One region of the Paenibacillus sp. UMB4589-SE434 genome, then DNA from elsewhere that is predicted to be linked to it. Evidence: riboswitches for the same ligand, from Rfam matches in the RefSeq annotation. Region 1 holds a riboswitch; each other region holds the start of a gene.
The links. Region 1 has a riboswitch for cobalamin ahead of metE (5-methyltetrahydropteroyltriglutamate--homocysteine S-methyltransferase). Riboswitches for the same ligand answer to the same signal wherever they lie in the genome.
Positions count from the first base shown of each region.

Region 2: linked by a shared signal. The riboswitch ahead of QP775_RS15730 (1-propanol dehydrogenase PduQ) and the one ahead of metE (5-methyltetrahydropteroyltriglutamate--homocysteine S-methyltransferase) in region 1 are both predicted to bind cobalamin.
Region 3: linked by a shared signal. The riboswitch ahead of QP775_RS19045 (ABC transporter substrate-binding protein) and the one ahead of metE (5-methyltetrahydropteroyltriglutamate--homocysteine S-methyltransferase) in region 1 are both predicted to bind cobalamin.

Region 1 is NZ_JASOYK010000001.1:1,738,156-1,743,572, reverse strand. Features, by position in the region: gene QP775_RS07105 (HesB/YadR/YfhF family protein) at 1-276, shown strand, start outside; gene QP775_RS07100 (macro domain-containing protein) at 589-1,044, shown strand; gene QP775_RS07095 (YolD-like family protein) at 1,098-1,349, shown strand; gene QP775_RS07090 (GTP pyrophosphokinase) at 1,449-1,871, shown strand; cobalamin riboswitch at 2,227-2,416, shown strand; gene metE (5-methyltetrahydropteroyltriglutamate--homocysteine S-methyltransferase) at 2,784-5,150, shown strand.
Region 2 is NZ_JASOYK010000004.1:99,920-105,336, reverse strand. Features, by position in the region: gene QP775_RS15750 (sensor histidine kinase) at 1-121, opposite strand, end outside; gene QP775_RS15745 (ANTAR domain-containing response regulator) at 114-686, opposite strand; gene QP775_RS15740 (EutP/PduV family microcompartment system protein) at 751-1,182, opposite strand; gene QP775_RS15735 (BMC domain-containing protein) at 1,197-1,550, opposite strand; gene QP775_RS15730 (1-propanol dehydrogenase PduQ) at 1,744-2,886, opposite strand; adenosylcobalamin (AdoCbl) riboswitch at 3,273-3,424, opposite strand; gene ytvI (sporulation integral membrane protein YtvI) at 3,782-4,897, shown strand; gene QP775_RS15720 (FxsA family protein) at 5,158-5,417, opposite strand, start outside.
Region 3 is NZ_JASOYK010000006.1:65,997-71,413, reverse strand. Features, by position in the region: gene cobT (nicotinate-nucleotide--dimethylbenzimidazole phosphoribosyltransferase) at 1-795, opposite strand, end outside; gene QP775_RS19055 (ABC transporter ATP-binding protein) at 1,015-1,959, opposite strand; gene QP775_RS19050 (FecCD family ABC transporter permease) at 1,967-3,037, opposite strand; gene QP775_RS19045 (ABC transporter substrate-binding protein) at 3,096-4,085, opposite strand; cobalamin riboswitch at 4,377-4,569, opposite strand; gene QP775_RS19040 (histidine phosphatase family protein) at 4,730-5,417, opposite strand, start outside.

The DNA of each region.
Region 1 (5,417 bases):
TTGCGGGTAACCTCTGAAGCTGTACAACGTTTTCAATCTGAATGGGGATTTGTAGCTGGCGATAGCGTACGTGTCTTTGTCCGATACAGTGGATTCAGCGCGACAGGACCCTACTCATTTGGTATTATGAAGGATAGTCCGCGATATCCGGCTGTGACGGTGCAGTTGAACGGCATCACATTTTACATGGAGCAGAATGATATCTGGTTCTTGGAGAATGAGCAGCTGACAATTGACGAGCGGAACGAAGAAATAGTCTTTGTTCGGGAAGGCTAGTTGATCTTACTGCAAATTGGCGGTCGTTATATTCAATGAAGCGATGTATGGTTCGTATAACCGGCACATAGCTAAATTATATTCGTGCAACTACACTTGGATACCTTCGCCTTTATTAATAAAGTGCACCCCTTAGAATGCACATTGGAACAACCCTTAGGGTATCCAATGATTCTAGGGGGTGCATTTTTGTGGCCAAGAAGGGCCGAACAATTAAACGTTTACACATGTGAAGAAGGCGGAGGCCATAGCAACAAATTTTGAATAAGTATATTAATTTTGAATGAATATATTAAGAGGAGACAGTTACAAATGGCTGTGTATATTGTAGAGGGTGATTTATTAAAAGCAACAGAAGATATCATTGGGCATCAAGTTAATTGTCAGGGTGTAATGGGATCAGGTATCGCCAAGTCGCTGAGGGCAGCCTATTCTAACCTCTATCCCATGTATAAAGAATTCTGCTCCAAACACCAGAGCCCGTCCCAATTGCTTGGCAAGTGTCAGATCATTAATACTGGATCGAATGAAGTAGCCAATCTATATGGGCAATTAAACTATGGAAGACAAAAAACAGTGTATACTAATTATGAAGCTCTTAAAGCTGCCCTAGAAACATTAAGAGATTACGCAGTACTAAATAATTTAAGTGTAGCTTTGCCTTATAACATTGGTTGCGGGTTGGCAAATGGGGATTGGGACGCAGTAAGTAGCATTTTAAGTGAAGTGTTTATGGAATATGAAGTCACTTTGTATAGGTTTAAATGATAATAAAGATTGATTATTAAATTTATACTAGCATGAGTACAGGAGGTTGACACATGGCAAAGGCAAAAGTACCAAAACGACCTACACGTGATGAATTTGTACTAGAGGAACTTGGTAATCAGATAACAGAAGCCTATCAAGAAGAATCTATTGTTGTCCTTACAGTATGGGGATGGGATGAGGGAGTGAAAGGACAGATTGTCCAATTGGACTCTCGTACAGGTAAAGTACATGTAAATCAAGAAGGTGCAACGATTAAGGTTCCGTTTATGGATATTATGAGTCTGGATTATCCAAGAGACTAAGTCTGAATCCAATGTGCGATCAGGTCGGATAGTGGAAAATGATAGAATGATCGTTGAATAGTGGCTTGAACTAAAAATCAGTGTATGGGAGCTGATTCGTTGAACAACATAAGCAAAGCTATCATACTCGCTACAAAAGCTCACGATGGACAAGTGGACAAAGGCGGTAATCCCTACATACTGCATCCGCTTCGTGTCATGTTGAAAATGAAAAGCGAGGAAGAAAAAATTGTAGCGGTTCTGCATGATGTTCTAGAGGATACCGAGCTCAATAGCAAAGAATTACTTGAGCTCGGATTATCCGAAGATGCAGTATTTGCAATTGAATGTCTGACTAGGCATAAAGATGAATCGTATATCGAGTTCATTCAGCGTTTGAAATCTGTTCCCGTTGCTAGAAGCGTTAAGATTGCAGATATTATGGATAACATGAACTTATCAAGAATTGAGTCGCCGACTGAACAAGATTATATAAGAAATTTGAAATATCAAAAAGCGCTAGACGAGCTGCTGTCAGATTAAATCAAAGCTATTAACAACTCTTGTGCAGCATAACGGTTCTTACCTCAAAGTGCAATGCAACATACGTCCTGTTATTACTTAGTTTTTCGTTAAGGGTACGGTAGCGGATGCCCCTAGTTAAATTTGCAAGCCTGCTGACGGCTATAAGTATTTTTAGTTATGGGGCTTGGTGAAGATGAATAAAATGAAATGGATTTTGGGAAGACGAATCAGCCCAAGACGCGAGAAAATTTTGTTTATTTGATTAATTTAATTGTATTTACCTCTATTCCGATAAATACACTAGATAATAAAAGCTTGTCATTTGTTCATGCAGCAGATATAATCAGGACAATTGGTTACGATAACCAACGCAATTGAATAGATGAGAACAGGTGCTTTGGGTAACGTCAAAGCTTAATAGGGAAGTCGGTGCAATACCGACGCGGTCCCGCCACTGTAACAGCTGAGATGCAGCTAACTATGCCACTGGTCTTGATGATCGGGAAGGCAGTTGACATCGATGAGGTTGAAGCCAGGAGACCTGCCCGTTCTGACGACACTGCATAACCTACGGGAGATAGGGAGGTGTTACGTGAACACGGATGTTCCTTCATAAGGCTTGATGGCTGGCATAGAACCAGACCGAGGAAAGCTTTATGTATCGCGGATAATCTTGGTGTTTAACTGCTGTCATATGCGTATAATACGCAAGACTGCATTCGTCTGACGTAAGCAGATAGAATGTAAGAGGTAGTTGAATTCAAGGAGCTATACGCACATCTGATGTTGTTCTTTGACATGACGTTTACGGGCATTGCTATCTTTGTATGCAAAGATAGCAATGCCCTTTTTTGTGTTTTCGAAGACGTAACGACGTAATGACGTAACAGCAAATTATAATTTGACATTCAATTTGGGGAGGCTGCAACAATGGGTCAATTAAACACTAGTGTCATCGGATATCCTCGTATCGGGTACAATCGTGAATGGAAAAAAGCTTTGGAACAATATTGGGGAGGCAAAACTTCTTCTGCACAATTGGAAACGGAGTTAAACCGTATTGAAGCAGAGCGTCTTACGACGTTGGTTGACGCCAAGCTGTCTTATGTTCCTGTGCAAGATTATACGTGGTACGATCACGTACTGGATACTGCAGTTATGTTTGATATTATCCCTGAACGTTTCCGTCATGAGTTTGCCGATCAGTTGGACACATTGAAGTCATCACAAAGTGATGCTGCTGGTACACCCCAAGCGATAATAGATGTTACATTTGGCATGGCGCGCGGTACTGCACAATCAACTGCATGCGAGATGACAAAATGGTTTAATACCAACTATCATTACATCGTTCCAGAATGGGAAGACCGTGCACCTGAACTGTTGTATAACCATCCGGTAGCAGCAGTACGCCGTGCGAAGCAGGCGGGAAGTGTGGACGTGTCCGTATGGAAGCCAGTCCTCGTCGGACCTTATACATTTGTTCGCTTAATGAAAGGAATTGCTGCGGCCGATCGTGCTGCTGTCGCAAAACAGTTTGCTGTCGTATATGGCGAAGTGCTTGTTGCTCTTGCTGCTGAAGGGGTTACAAATGTTCAGTTGGATGAACCTGGATTCGTGCTGCCGATGAATAAAGAAGAATGGGTAGCCGTCAAAGAGATATACACATATCTTCGTGCACAGTCTCCATCCCTCTCCATTTGGGTGCAAACTTACTTTGAAAGCGTATCTGACTATGAATCGTTTGTAGAGCTGCCAGTTGACGTACTTGGTCTCGATCTTGTACATGGAAAAGCGCGTAACCTGGAGGCAATTCAAAAACTTGGATTCCCTGCTGATAAGCGCATTGCTCTTGGCGTCATCGATGGACGCAACATTTGGAAGACCGATCTTGCCGCAGTGACAGAGCTGTTGACACAATATGTGAAGCCTCAAGTACCAGCTGAACGTTGGATCGTGCAGCCGTCCTGCAGCTTGCTGCATGTTCCATTGACGTTAAGCAGCGAGACTGAGCTTCCAGAATATGTACGTACGATCTTAACCGGAGCGGATGAGAAGCTGGTTGAACTCGAACTTCTGGCCCAGCATCTCGCGAATCCTACGGCGGACACGGAAGCTGGTATCGTTGCCAGTGCGCAAGCTGTTGCTGAATGGCGCAGCTTGCCAGAACGCAACCGCCCGCAGGTGAAAGAAGAATTATTACGGATTCAGTCGTCTGAGGAAGCGTGGACACGTGTTCCGTTCTCCGAACGTCTGGCATTACATCAAGCTCGCTGGTCCAACCTCCCGCTGCTGCCTACAACTTCAATCGGGAGTTTGCCGCAGACAGCTGAAGTTCGTAAAGCTCGCTTAAAGTTCCGCAAAGGCGAGTGGAGTGAGGCTGCATACACAGCGTATTTGCAAGCCGAAATGAAACGATGGATTGATATTCAAGAACAAATTGGTATCGATGTGCTTGTTCATGGTGAATTTGAACGTACAGATATGGTAGAGTACTTTGGTGAGAAGTTGGAAGGGTTCGTATTTACCAAGAACGGTTGGGTGCAATCTTACGGTTCGCGCTGCGTGAAGCCGCCTGTATTGTACGGGGATGTAGCATTTGTGGAAGCGATGACGGTCGTCGAGACGGAATATGCCCAATCCCTTACCAGCAAACCGGTAAAAGGAATGTTAACAGGACCAGTGACCATCTTGAATTGGTCGTTCGTACGCGATGATATTTCACGTGAGGAAGCAGCCTACCAATTGTCATGGGCTCTTCGTCAAGAGATTCAAGCTTTGGAAGAAGCGGGCATTGGCATGATTCAGGTCGATGAGCCAGCGGTCAAAGAGGGTATGCCGCTGCATCCAGATGACAAGCAAGGATACCGTGAATGGACGGTTAAAGCGTTCCGCCTGACGACAAGTGGCGTAAAACCGGAGACGCAGGTGCATACACATATGTGTTACTGTGATTTCTCGGATATGGTCGACTTGATCCGGGAAATGGATGCAGATGTCATCTCCGTAGAAACAGCACGCAGCGGAGGAGACATCGTAGAAGTATTCGCTAAGCATCAATATGAGCTGGGTATCGGGCTTGGTGTCTATGATATTCACAGTCCGCGCATACCTGCTACAGCAGAAATGGCTTCCTTTATCGAATCGGTACTACAAGTGATGCCTGCACGTACCTTCTGGATTAATCCAGACTGCGGTTTGAAGACTAGAAATGAGCAGGAAACGATCGCTGCATTGTCTAATATGGTTAAAGCAGCGGAGCAAGCTCGTGAACATTTAACGACCAAGAACTCCTAATTAATAAGCTAGAATTAACTTAACGCCGTGTTGCGTACGCTGCAATAGACAACAATCCTAATGATGGAATGAGGGACTCGAGTGTCTATAATAGTGCAGCGTATGCGGACACGGCTTTATCACGTGATTACACATATATTGTTTTTATAATTTAAATCTAAATATATGGAATTAGACAATAAAGGCTCTCAAGACAGCTAATTTGTGCTATAATATAATTGTAAGCGGATACAACATAGCGGTTTAATTATTTACTTTCTATAAGTA
Region 2 (5,417 bases), on a different contig from region 1:
CGTCCTGCACCTCTGACATTTCAAAGGATTGCGCAATATTTACGATTCGTTCGATATCCGACTCTGTTAAGCCCGTATGACGATTACACAACTGTTCAATCTGTGCTTTGACATTAGTCATACGAAATGACGATTGTCGTTGCGATTTCGATCATAGGACAACGTCGGTCCATACTTAGTTTTCGCAGGGTCTGATAGGCTTCTTCTTCCGTACAGCCATTTTCCTTCATCAAGATTCCTTTAGCCTTTTCGACCGCTTTGCGCTCTTCCATTTTCTGCGTCAGCTTGGACAAATTCTGTTCAAGCTTGCGTATTTCCCTGCCTTTGGCAATCGTCACTTCAACCATAGGAATAAACGACTTCTCATCAAGCGGCTTCACCAGATAACCAAGCGCTCCGACAGCGGATGCCTTTTCGATTGTTTGTTTGTCGCTGAATGCGGTCAGCAGTACAATCCCGCCCGCCAGCTGTTCTGAAATGATTCGTTTACCCGCCTTTAGACCATCTAGAATGGGCATTTGCACATCCATGATCACCAAGTCGGGCAGATGCTTTTTACATAATTCGATAGCCTCAAAGCCATCGGAAGCTTCGCCTACAACATTGTAGCCCGCCTCTTCCAGCATCTCACGAATATCCATCCTTGTAATAGGTTCATCGTCGACTATTACAATTTTTCCATTCATGTGTCACGCACCTCGTTGTCTGCCGTATTTGCTTGTCTCTTGAACGCCCCTTAGGAGGATGTCATTACGCTTCCAAATAATGTTGAAGCGCCTCTACGCCTATGTCCTCTATCGTTGAGACTTCAAAAATCGCTTCTACACCCGCCGCCTGTAAATGTGCTCTCGCTTGTGCCACCTCATCACGGGATTGTGCCAGTTCTACTTTTGTCACAATTCCAATCACCGGCTTGGCAAAAACGGTAGCAAAAGCGGGCGGGAAATAACTTTCTTCCTTCGTGCAATCTTGCACAAGCCCAATCACGTCTGCATCGACACTAGAGACAAGCAGCATCTTGTACAAATAACGATTCTCGATGCACTCCCCCGGCGTATCGATCGCTTGCTCGAAGCTCTCGACAGCCTGTGTCTTCTTATAAGCAATTGCCTGACCGTGCAGCTTCTGGCACAGTGTTGTCTTACCTGAGCCTGTGCTTCCGGCAAAAATAATTTTCTTCATCGCAGCTTCTTCTCCTACGTTCTCGTAATCTTCGCAGCCGAGAAGCCAATAATATGTTGTAGTCCCAGCAGGACTTCACTTACTGCGGATTCGACGGATGATACATCCCCCGTGACAACCAGAGATCCGCTGAATCGGTCAACAAAGCCAATCTGAACGCCAGCCGCCTTCGTTGCAATATCAGCCGCAATAATAGAAGCCTCACTTGGCGTAATGGTCATAATGCCGATGGCATCTCTTGCCTCGCTTCCCAATCCGAGCTTCTTGTAAATGTCCGGATTCGGATTCGCGATAATATGAGCCAGCGTAACCTGTTTACCAGGCACATATTCTTGAATAACTCGTTGTTTCTCATTGTGTTGGTCCATACTCTCATCCCATCTCATGTCAGTGACACTTGAAATAGCTGTAAAAAAACATAAAGACCCCTTAAAAGTTCACACGGAAATTTTAAGAAGCCTCTTCGCTTTTATTTGTATGCAACACGCCGTTGTGTTACTTTTACTATATTTTAACCTGCAAGCGTTGTCAATATCATTACATCTGAAACTTCATTCCAATTTATGATTGATACATTTTGTTCAAAATTTCAACGACGTCAGCAGCAGTAGGTACACGTGGGTTAGTGGCCGTGCATCCGTCTTGCAATGCGCCTTCTGCAATGGCCCCGCGCATCTCTTCCAGCGCTGCTCGTTCCACGCCGCACTCTTGTAGTGTCTGCGGCATTTTTAATTGCTTCTGCAACTGCTTGATCGCTTGAATCAGACTGCGCACGCCGCTCTTGGCATGTGGTGCAGTCAATCCCAATATGCTGGCGATTTCCGCGTATCTAACCGCTGCAGCGTTGCTCTCTTCTTTACCGTAACCCGGCTTGTAGTCTGCATTATAGGCAATGACATGCGGCAGCAGCAGCGCATTCATGCGTCCGTGCGCAATCTTGAATTTCGCTCCGGCCACATGTGCAATTCCATGGTTAAGCCCGAGCGACGTAATATTAAACGCCATCCCTGCCAGGCAAGAGGCATTGTGCATTTTCTCGCGTGCCTCTAGATCGTTGCCATCCTGATAAGCACGTGGCAAATAAGCCAATACGAGTTTGATCGCCTTTTCCGCCAATGCATCGGAAATGTCGTTTGCTTTTGTAGACACATATGCTTCAATAGCATGTGTCAGTACATCCATGCCCGTATCAGCGGTGATGAAGTCGGGCACACTTTTGACCAGCTCTGGGTCCAATATTGCTTCTTGCGGCAGCATGTCATCGGAAACCAAAGGATATTTAATATTTTTCTCTTTGTCGCTGATGACGGAGAACGATGTCACCTCTGAGCCTGTCCCGCTAGTTGTCGGAATGGCTACAAATGGCATGTCATGCTGATCCAGCAATTTGTGGGCGAACAGCTTCATTGCCTTAGCTGCATCTATAGCAGATCCACCACCAATTGCAATCATCAGGTCCGCTTGAAACGCGCCGAGCGCTTCCACACCTTCTGTCACAATCTCAACGGGAGGATCTGGAACAATGTTGCTGAAAATGTATTGTTCGTTGCTGTCATGCAGTCGTTCGAACAGCAGGTTAATCATCCCCGACTTCACCATAAATGGATCTGTGACTACGAAGATCCGTCTATTTCTCCACTCTGACAGGCGATCCAGTGCACCTTGTCCCAGATAGATGTCCGTTTTCATTGAAATTTTGTCCATGTAAGGCACCTCCATGAAATTATTGGAAACAAAAAAAGAGACTTTCAAAGGGATACGTTCCCTTCAAAAGCCTCTTTGCTTGTATTATCATGTGCACGCCATTGTGCAGCAATCATTAAATTGTCTATCTCAACTGTACACTGTAACACCGATATTCGTCAACCGAATCTCAACTGCTACGCAATAGCATATAGGTGATCTTGTATAAAAAAGGGGCATGCACACCATTGTGCACCTTGTTCTTCTGCCTTGAAGAACCTCCCGCTTGACAAGCTATACTCCATTGTACAAGTTCGGCGGCGAGCACCTGGCCTTGCTAACATCAGTGTCAGCAGCCTGCTTACAACGTAAAAAAGCCTAGCGAGGCATCAATCGTCACTAGACTTGTAAACTAGTCACTTTCGCCTCGAAATGACTAGCCAGACAAAGTTACTAGGCAAACGACCTGACTTAAGACCGAATATTCGATCTATTACAGTGGCGGGACCGTGTTGGATTTGCACCAAACTTCCATTACCTATAACTTTTTCTATTGTACATGACGTGAATGGGCGTCCATTCGACATTATTATAGCACAATCTAACAGTTTGGCAATATGTAACGGCATAAATGAGGCTGCTAAAATGCTGAATACGAAACGAAGAGATTAACATGTAAGCATCAGTCATCCAAACTGATTGCACTTCTCTGTAAACCAAAAGATATCTTCTTCGCTAACAACAATGCCATGCGCGGCTCTGCATGCAGGGTCGGGATGTTACATAACCATAACAGTCTTCCGAAGCTCAAATTAGTACCAACTTTGCTTCTCCAGTTCTGTCACCCTGTGTGATTGTCATATGAATAACTAGACAACCTTCTTCATTCTATGCCCGATGGGAAAGGAGATTTGATGTGGATGCCGCTGTGTTGATGCGTATTTGGCGTGGGGGCTGGGTAACATTTTTAATTGTCGCTGCTTTAGCAGGCAGTTATTTTATCCTTCCGCTTATCTACCCGTTTCTATTCGCTTGGCTTATTGCACTGATGCTGAACCCACTCGTCAACGGCATGACGGATAAGCTGCGCATTCCGCGTTGGCTTAGTGTAACAATTGCATTGACGGTATTTATTACTGGTATGCTCACTGTAGCAGCGGCTGTCGTGACGCGTATCGTCAAAGAGATCATTACGCTGTCCCAGACGATTCAACAATATTTGGATGTATGGCGGTCTATTTTTATAAATCTGGTGGACAATGAAGAGGTACAATCCTTTATACGAACGATTAATTCCTTATATGTGGACAATCCAAACATCCAAGATACGATTAACAGCAACATCAAAAAAACGACGGAAACCGTTACAGATACAATTACCTATTTGGTCAGTAGTTTCCTAAACGGTATCGTCCTCTTCTTATCCAGCCTGCCTAATATCGCGACTATTTCTGTTGTGGTCATATTAGCAGCCTTCTTTATTAGCAAGGATTGGAAGAGGTGGATCGTAATCGCTGCTGATCTCATACCCGAACGTGTCCGCAAGCCGATTCGTACTATTTGGTCCGATTTAAAAAAAGCATTGTTTGGTTACTTGCGTGCGCAATTTATTCTTATCACGATTACCGCTGTTGTTGTCATTACCGGATTGTTGATCATCCAAGTTGAGTATGCGGTTACGATCGGTCTTTTGATCGGCTTCGTTGATCTGCTGCCGTACCTTGGCGTCGGTGCTGTCATGGTGCCTTGGATTGCATATTGCTTCTTGACGGGGAGTTCGTCAACAGGGATTGGTCTCTCTATCCTGTACGGCATCGTCCTAGTTGCACGACAGATTATGGAACCCAAGGTACTTGCTTCTAGCGTGGGCCTTGATCCCCTAGCCACTCTCATCGCTATGTTTATGGGGTTAAAATTATTTGGTGTGCTCGGGATCATTATCGGCCCCGTTTCTCTGGTATTCATTTCCGCCATTTACCGTGCGAATGTGTTCCGCGATTTAAGAAATTATGTGATGACTGGCAGGCGATAGTCATCGTACCTGTTGTATGTGTAAGTTTTTATGGTCTACAATGAGCTATTCTTAGCAATTGATCCTGCGTATGTGCAGCTGCTGCAAATGGCGCTACGAATTTCAGCGTTGCCTACATGAGCTGTTTTCTAAGGCGATTACGACAACCTCCCAACGCTTTTTACCTGTTTCATGCCTAAATGGGGACCAAAAAGAGGATTAGATTGTACGCAGTACAATCTAATCCTCTTTTCACTTCGAGCTGTAATAGCCATTTGCACTTAGAAACGGCGAAATGTAATGATATCACCGTTTTTCATCTTCTTCTCAATCCATTTTAACAAGTAATGCCGATAGATGGGACGTGTTAACGGAAATACAAGCGTAAAGCCGATAATATCCGAAAAGAAGCCTGGCGTTATAAGCAATACGCCTCCTGCCAGTATACACAATCCGTCGATCATGACGCGGCCTGGCACTTGTCCTGCCTGCATCTGCTGCTGCGCATCCTTCAGCACCTGTCTGCCTTCGTAACGGGCGA
Region 3 (5,417 bases), on a different contig from region 1:
GGAAATAAATCCGTCAATAACGATAGGTGCCCGATGACGTGCAGCACCCAAAATAACTCCGACAAGTCCAGCAATTTCCAAGCCGCCTACTTTGGCCAGCACGTCAAGCGCATCTTCCGCCTTCGGTTGATTAAACTCAAGCGCCCGGCGCACCACATTACATTTGTGCTGCCACTGTTCATCACCTATACCAGTACCACGTCCGACTGCATCCTCTGGTGCCATCCCCGTAAATGCGCATAAGATGGCGGCACTTGCCGTCGTATTGCCAATTCCCATCTCACCAGTTGCAAATAGGCGGACGCCTTGCTGCACCAGCTCTTCAACCGTATCCACGCCTGCTTGTATAGCAGCTAACGCTTCTTCACGTGACATCGCGGCCTCTTTTACCATATTAGACGTACCATATCGTACCTTACGAGACACCAGATTAGGATGGTTCAATTCGGCATTAACACCCACATCCACGCACACAACCTGCGCCCCCGCTTCGCGTGCCAGCACATTAACAGCCGCGCCGCCGTGTATGAAATTTAACACCATTTGTGGGGTCACTTCTGCTGGAAATGCACTAACGCCTTCCTCACATACACCGTGATCACCCGCCATAACGATAACTGCTTTTTTATCTAATTGAGGGACTGTTTCTCCCGTGATGGCTGCAAGCTGCAGTGAAAGCTGTTCCAGTACACCAAGACTTCCCGGCGGCTTTGTTAACTGATTCTGGTGATTAAGAGCTGCCTGGCGGGCCTCTTCATTTAAATTTGGGATTACGTTACTCCATTGCTGTGTCATCATTCATCATCTCCATTTGTGTCGGTTTATTCTTAGGTGCATCGAAGTGAGTTATCTTCATCATAGATATGAACCGTAAGATCAAACAAATTAGTTTGAGTTTTCTTTACGTTCAAATCAGGCCTTCACACGTACGCTACTGCCTCTTCTACAGCAGTTCATCTTGCAAAACAAACACTAAAGCGCTGCATAACCTAACCTATAAGCAGCAGTAGCACGCTATTGCTTGTCTCCTATTGATCCAGGACAAACGAGTACTTGCGGCCTACTGCAGTCCGGATGCGGCACAATGACCGTCTTGGTATCAAATACATGCTGCAGTAATTCCGTCGTCATAAGCTGCTGCGGCGTGCCTTCCGCCGCGATCACACCTTCCTGCATCACCATGATCCGATCACAGTACAGCGCGGCCAAGTTCAAATCGTGCAGGACAGACACAACCGTCAAACCGCAATCCTGCTGCCAATCCCTAATCACATCCATAAACTGAACCTGATAGCGAATATCAAGATAAGTGGTCGGTTCATCCAACAAAACAATACTAGGCGATTGCGCCATCAATTTGCCGAGCGCTGCCCGCTGTCGCTGTCCTCCGCTCAAGCGGTCCAGTGGGCGATCTGCGATCTGTTCCAGTTGGAGCTTAGACATAATATGATCCACGATCAGCCCGCTGTCTTCGCGTTCACTGCCAAACCAGGATTGATAGGGAAATCTGCCCATTTCAACAATATCCCGCACCGTGAAATGCACAGGCGGCAAAGCTTCCTGCTGCAGCACTGCCATAAGACGGGATAATTCCTTTCGCTTATAAGCATGAATGGCTTTTCCATAAATGGATACCGCGCCCTTTGACGGTGTCTCTGCATTAGACAGCAGGGATAACAGCGTTGATTTGCCGCTGCCATTAGGGCCGATAATGCCCAGCCATTCACCTGCTTGAACAGAGAGCGAGACATCATGCAGCACTTGTCGGCCGCCATAGCTATGATACAATCCAGCAGCAGCAATGACAGGGACTTCGGTCACAGCATACGGTATGCTTGACGTGTAATCACTAGCATTAGCGCCGTCAGAGCTGGTATTAGATTCGATCTTTCCTTTGGACTCCGACATACCTGCTGTTTTTAACGTCACACTCCCTGGGCCTTGATGTTGATGTGCCATTAGCGCCTCACTCCCCCCGTCTCACCTTTTTGTTGCGTATCAATAAATAAGCAAAGAATGGTGCACCGATAAAGGCAGTGACAACACCCAGCGGAATTTCCGTAGGTGCCAGCGCTGAGCGCGCAATCGTATCTGCCCACATCACGTATATACCACCGCCCAAAGCTGACATCGGCATAAGCAATCTATAATCAGGTCCTACGATAAGTCGAAGCATATGAGGGACCACCAGTCCTACGAACCCGATGACTCCGGATACAGAGACAGCCCCTGCCGTTACTAACGTTGCAGTTAACAGCACGATCCATTTGGTCCGCTCTACGTCCAATCCCAGATGGGACGCCTGTCGCTCGCCAAGGGCAAGCAGATTGAGCTGCCGTGTATAAGCACACAACACAATAAAGGTTACTGCAAAGTAAGGGGCAATTACATAAATATAAGGCCAGCCTCTTAAAGCCAAACTCCCCATTACCCAAAACAAAATTTCATTGATCGTCTGCTTGGACATAGCTACCATAAAGGACACAATAGCCCCTAGAAATGCATTGGTCACCACACCCGACAGTATTAGGGTCTCGATCGGAATTTTGCCATTTTCCCTTGCCATTCGCAAGACAACAATAAGCGTAAGTACTCCCGTTACAAATGCAACAACTGGTATTGTCCATTGTCCGAAGAAGGCGTACTGCAGCCCAAAATAAATAAGCAGCGCTGCACCAACTGAGGCTCCAGATGATACCCCCAATGTATAAGGATCTGCTAATGGATTACGCAGCACCCCTTGAAACGCGGTCCCCGCAATGCCTAACGAGGCCCCTACCAAAACAGCCAGCAGCACACGCGGGAAACGAACATTCATCATTATTTGAGCAGAAGCATCATCCCATGTAACTGGAACCTGATCCCCGATCCAAGGAAGGTGGTGCAGCAAAATACGTGTAATCTCGCCAAATGGCATATGTACGGAACCGATTGCAAGACATCCTACAACGGACAAAAGGAGCAGCAATATGCCTGCTCCTCCTGCGATTGTGATGTGTCGCCACGTTAAACGCGATGTTCGGTTGATGTTATTCATCATGCCTCATCCCATCTTAAGTTGCTCATCTTGGTGTAATCTCTCAACAATTGTGGTATTACTTGATTAAATCTGGATAGATGGCTTTTGCAATGATCTTGAGTCCTTCCGCTACACGAGGTCCCGGACGGCTAATCAAGTTCGAGTCAACGCCAATGACCTGGTTGTTCTTGATTGCGTTAATGTTTTCCCAGCCCTTGCGTCCACGTATAATCTCTTCAAGCGTCTTGTTTGTAGCCGAATCTACAATACCTTGCGTGAACATGATTACATCTGGGTTGCTCTTAATGATGTTTTCTTCATTGATCTGAACCCAGCCTTGCGCATCCGCTGCTACGTTTACGCCACCTGCCAGCTCGATCAATTCATTCATAAACTCGCCGCTGCCAACCGTCCAGCCTGGTGAGAACTCAATATATACTTTTTTCTTCTCCGTTACATCTTTAACAGCCGTTTGGATATCGTCACGTGTCTTTTTCATGCCCTCTACAATATCTTTCGCTTGCTGCTGACGGTCCGTAATCAGACCATACAATTCGATATTTTTAAGTACATCATCAAATGATTTAGGTTCTACTTTAAATATCGTAATTCCCAAATCACGGAACTTCTTCACCACATCTTCTTTCATGGAGATGCCGGTAAATACGATATCAGGCTTTGCTGCGATAATGGCCTCTTCGTTAGGCTTCATAATGCCGCCCATTTTAGCTTTAGTCTTCGCTGCTTCCGGGTAGTCATCATAATCAGATACCCCTGCAATCTGGCTATCCAGCCCTAAAGCAAACAGGGATTCTGTCTCTGCAGGAGACACCGACACAATACGCTCAGGAGCTTTGTCAAACTTAAACTCTTCTCCTGTTACATCCTTCACTGTTAACGGATATGTAGTCTTTAAGGCATCAGTAGATGTCTCTGTTCCCGTCTGTTCCTGCTGCTTGTCTGGTGCTGGTGTGCCTTCTTCCTTAGCTCCGCCACAAGCAGCGAGGCTTACAGCCAACACGCATACCATCAAAGCTGCTAAAGTACGATTCCACCATGGTTTCATGAATAAATCTCCCCTTATCTTGACAAATAACTTGTTCTCATTCCAGAAACGGTCAGCGCATTTCAGCATCGCTCTTTCGCTCTTCGGATATTGTTAACTATTCCCTACCACATAATAAAATCCCTATTCCACAACATAGCGGGAATAGGGATCTGATCGACTGACATCGTACAGCAGAAGCTTATCGCAGTCAGCTGTCGACATATGCCTCGGATTCATGTCCGCACACATATATCGTCGCTAACAAGCGACCGATAGGAGTTGACGTTGGTCCTTTCCGCGAAGGATTGTTGCTCGTCACGTCTTCTGGCAGGTTTCCTGACTTACGGAATTCATGATGACTATTCCTCCCCATCAGGGTCGGACATTAGCTCATCATAGGGTAACTCCGTTATACAGTGGCGGGACCGTGCCGGAATTGCACCGGCTTCCCTATTACCTGTCTCCTTGCATCTGGGACAGGACCTGAAGACGTCATATACACTTGTCCGTTCCAATTGTGAACTTAATGATTGATTATAGGTGAACAACAGAGGGATAGCAAGTTACATATTTCGCAATCCTACCTTTTCCATCTGGCTCATACGTAGATTGATCTCACCTATCAAGTAATTCTCATGGAAATGTATGATGCCAACAAAGCACTACACAAGCGGCTCTGTCCGCAGGAATCGCCACTGCCTGCCCCACCGCTGCGCGATGATGATATACCCGCCTCCAGTTGGCACTGTCATGTCCCAGAATGATGCCTCTGGCCAAGCAAGTGTGTACAAGCTGCGCACCACTCCACCGTGTGTCACGATCAAAATGTCCTTAAGGGGGACACTCCTCGGTGAACGGAATGTTCTGCGTACTTTGGAGCATCGGGACACCCATGGTTTACTTCCCTTAGAAGGGGAGCGGACTAACGCGCTTGCCAGAATCGCTTGCCATGCGTCTGCTGTACGTGCTTCAAAGCTGGACCACGACTCCCCGCCTGGCGGGACAACCGCCTCCATGTTGTCCAGCCAGGCGCGATAGTGGTCGTCCGCTTGCAAGTCGCTGTATGTCAGGCCTTCCCATTGGCCGAAATCAAGCTCGCGCAAGCGCTCATCAAACACGGCCCGCTGTGCGCCGTGTGGGCACACCTGCGCCAAGGTGCTCACGCACCGGCGCATATCGCTCGCGAATGCGAGCGGACGCCGCGCTGCCAGCTTGCGGCGCAGCGGGCGTAAAGCCGCTCCGGCCTCAGGCAGGAGCGGCACGTCCGAGCGGCTGACATACCGCCGCTCGACATTAGCGCGCGTCACACCGTGGCGCGCAACATACAGTCGCACCAGCACAGGGGTGCGA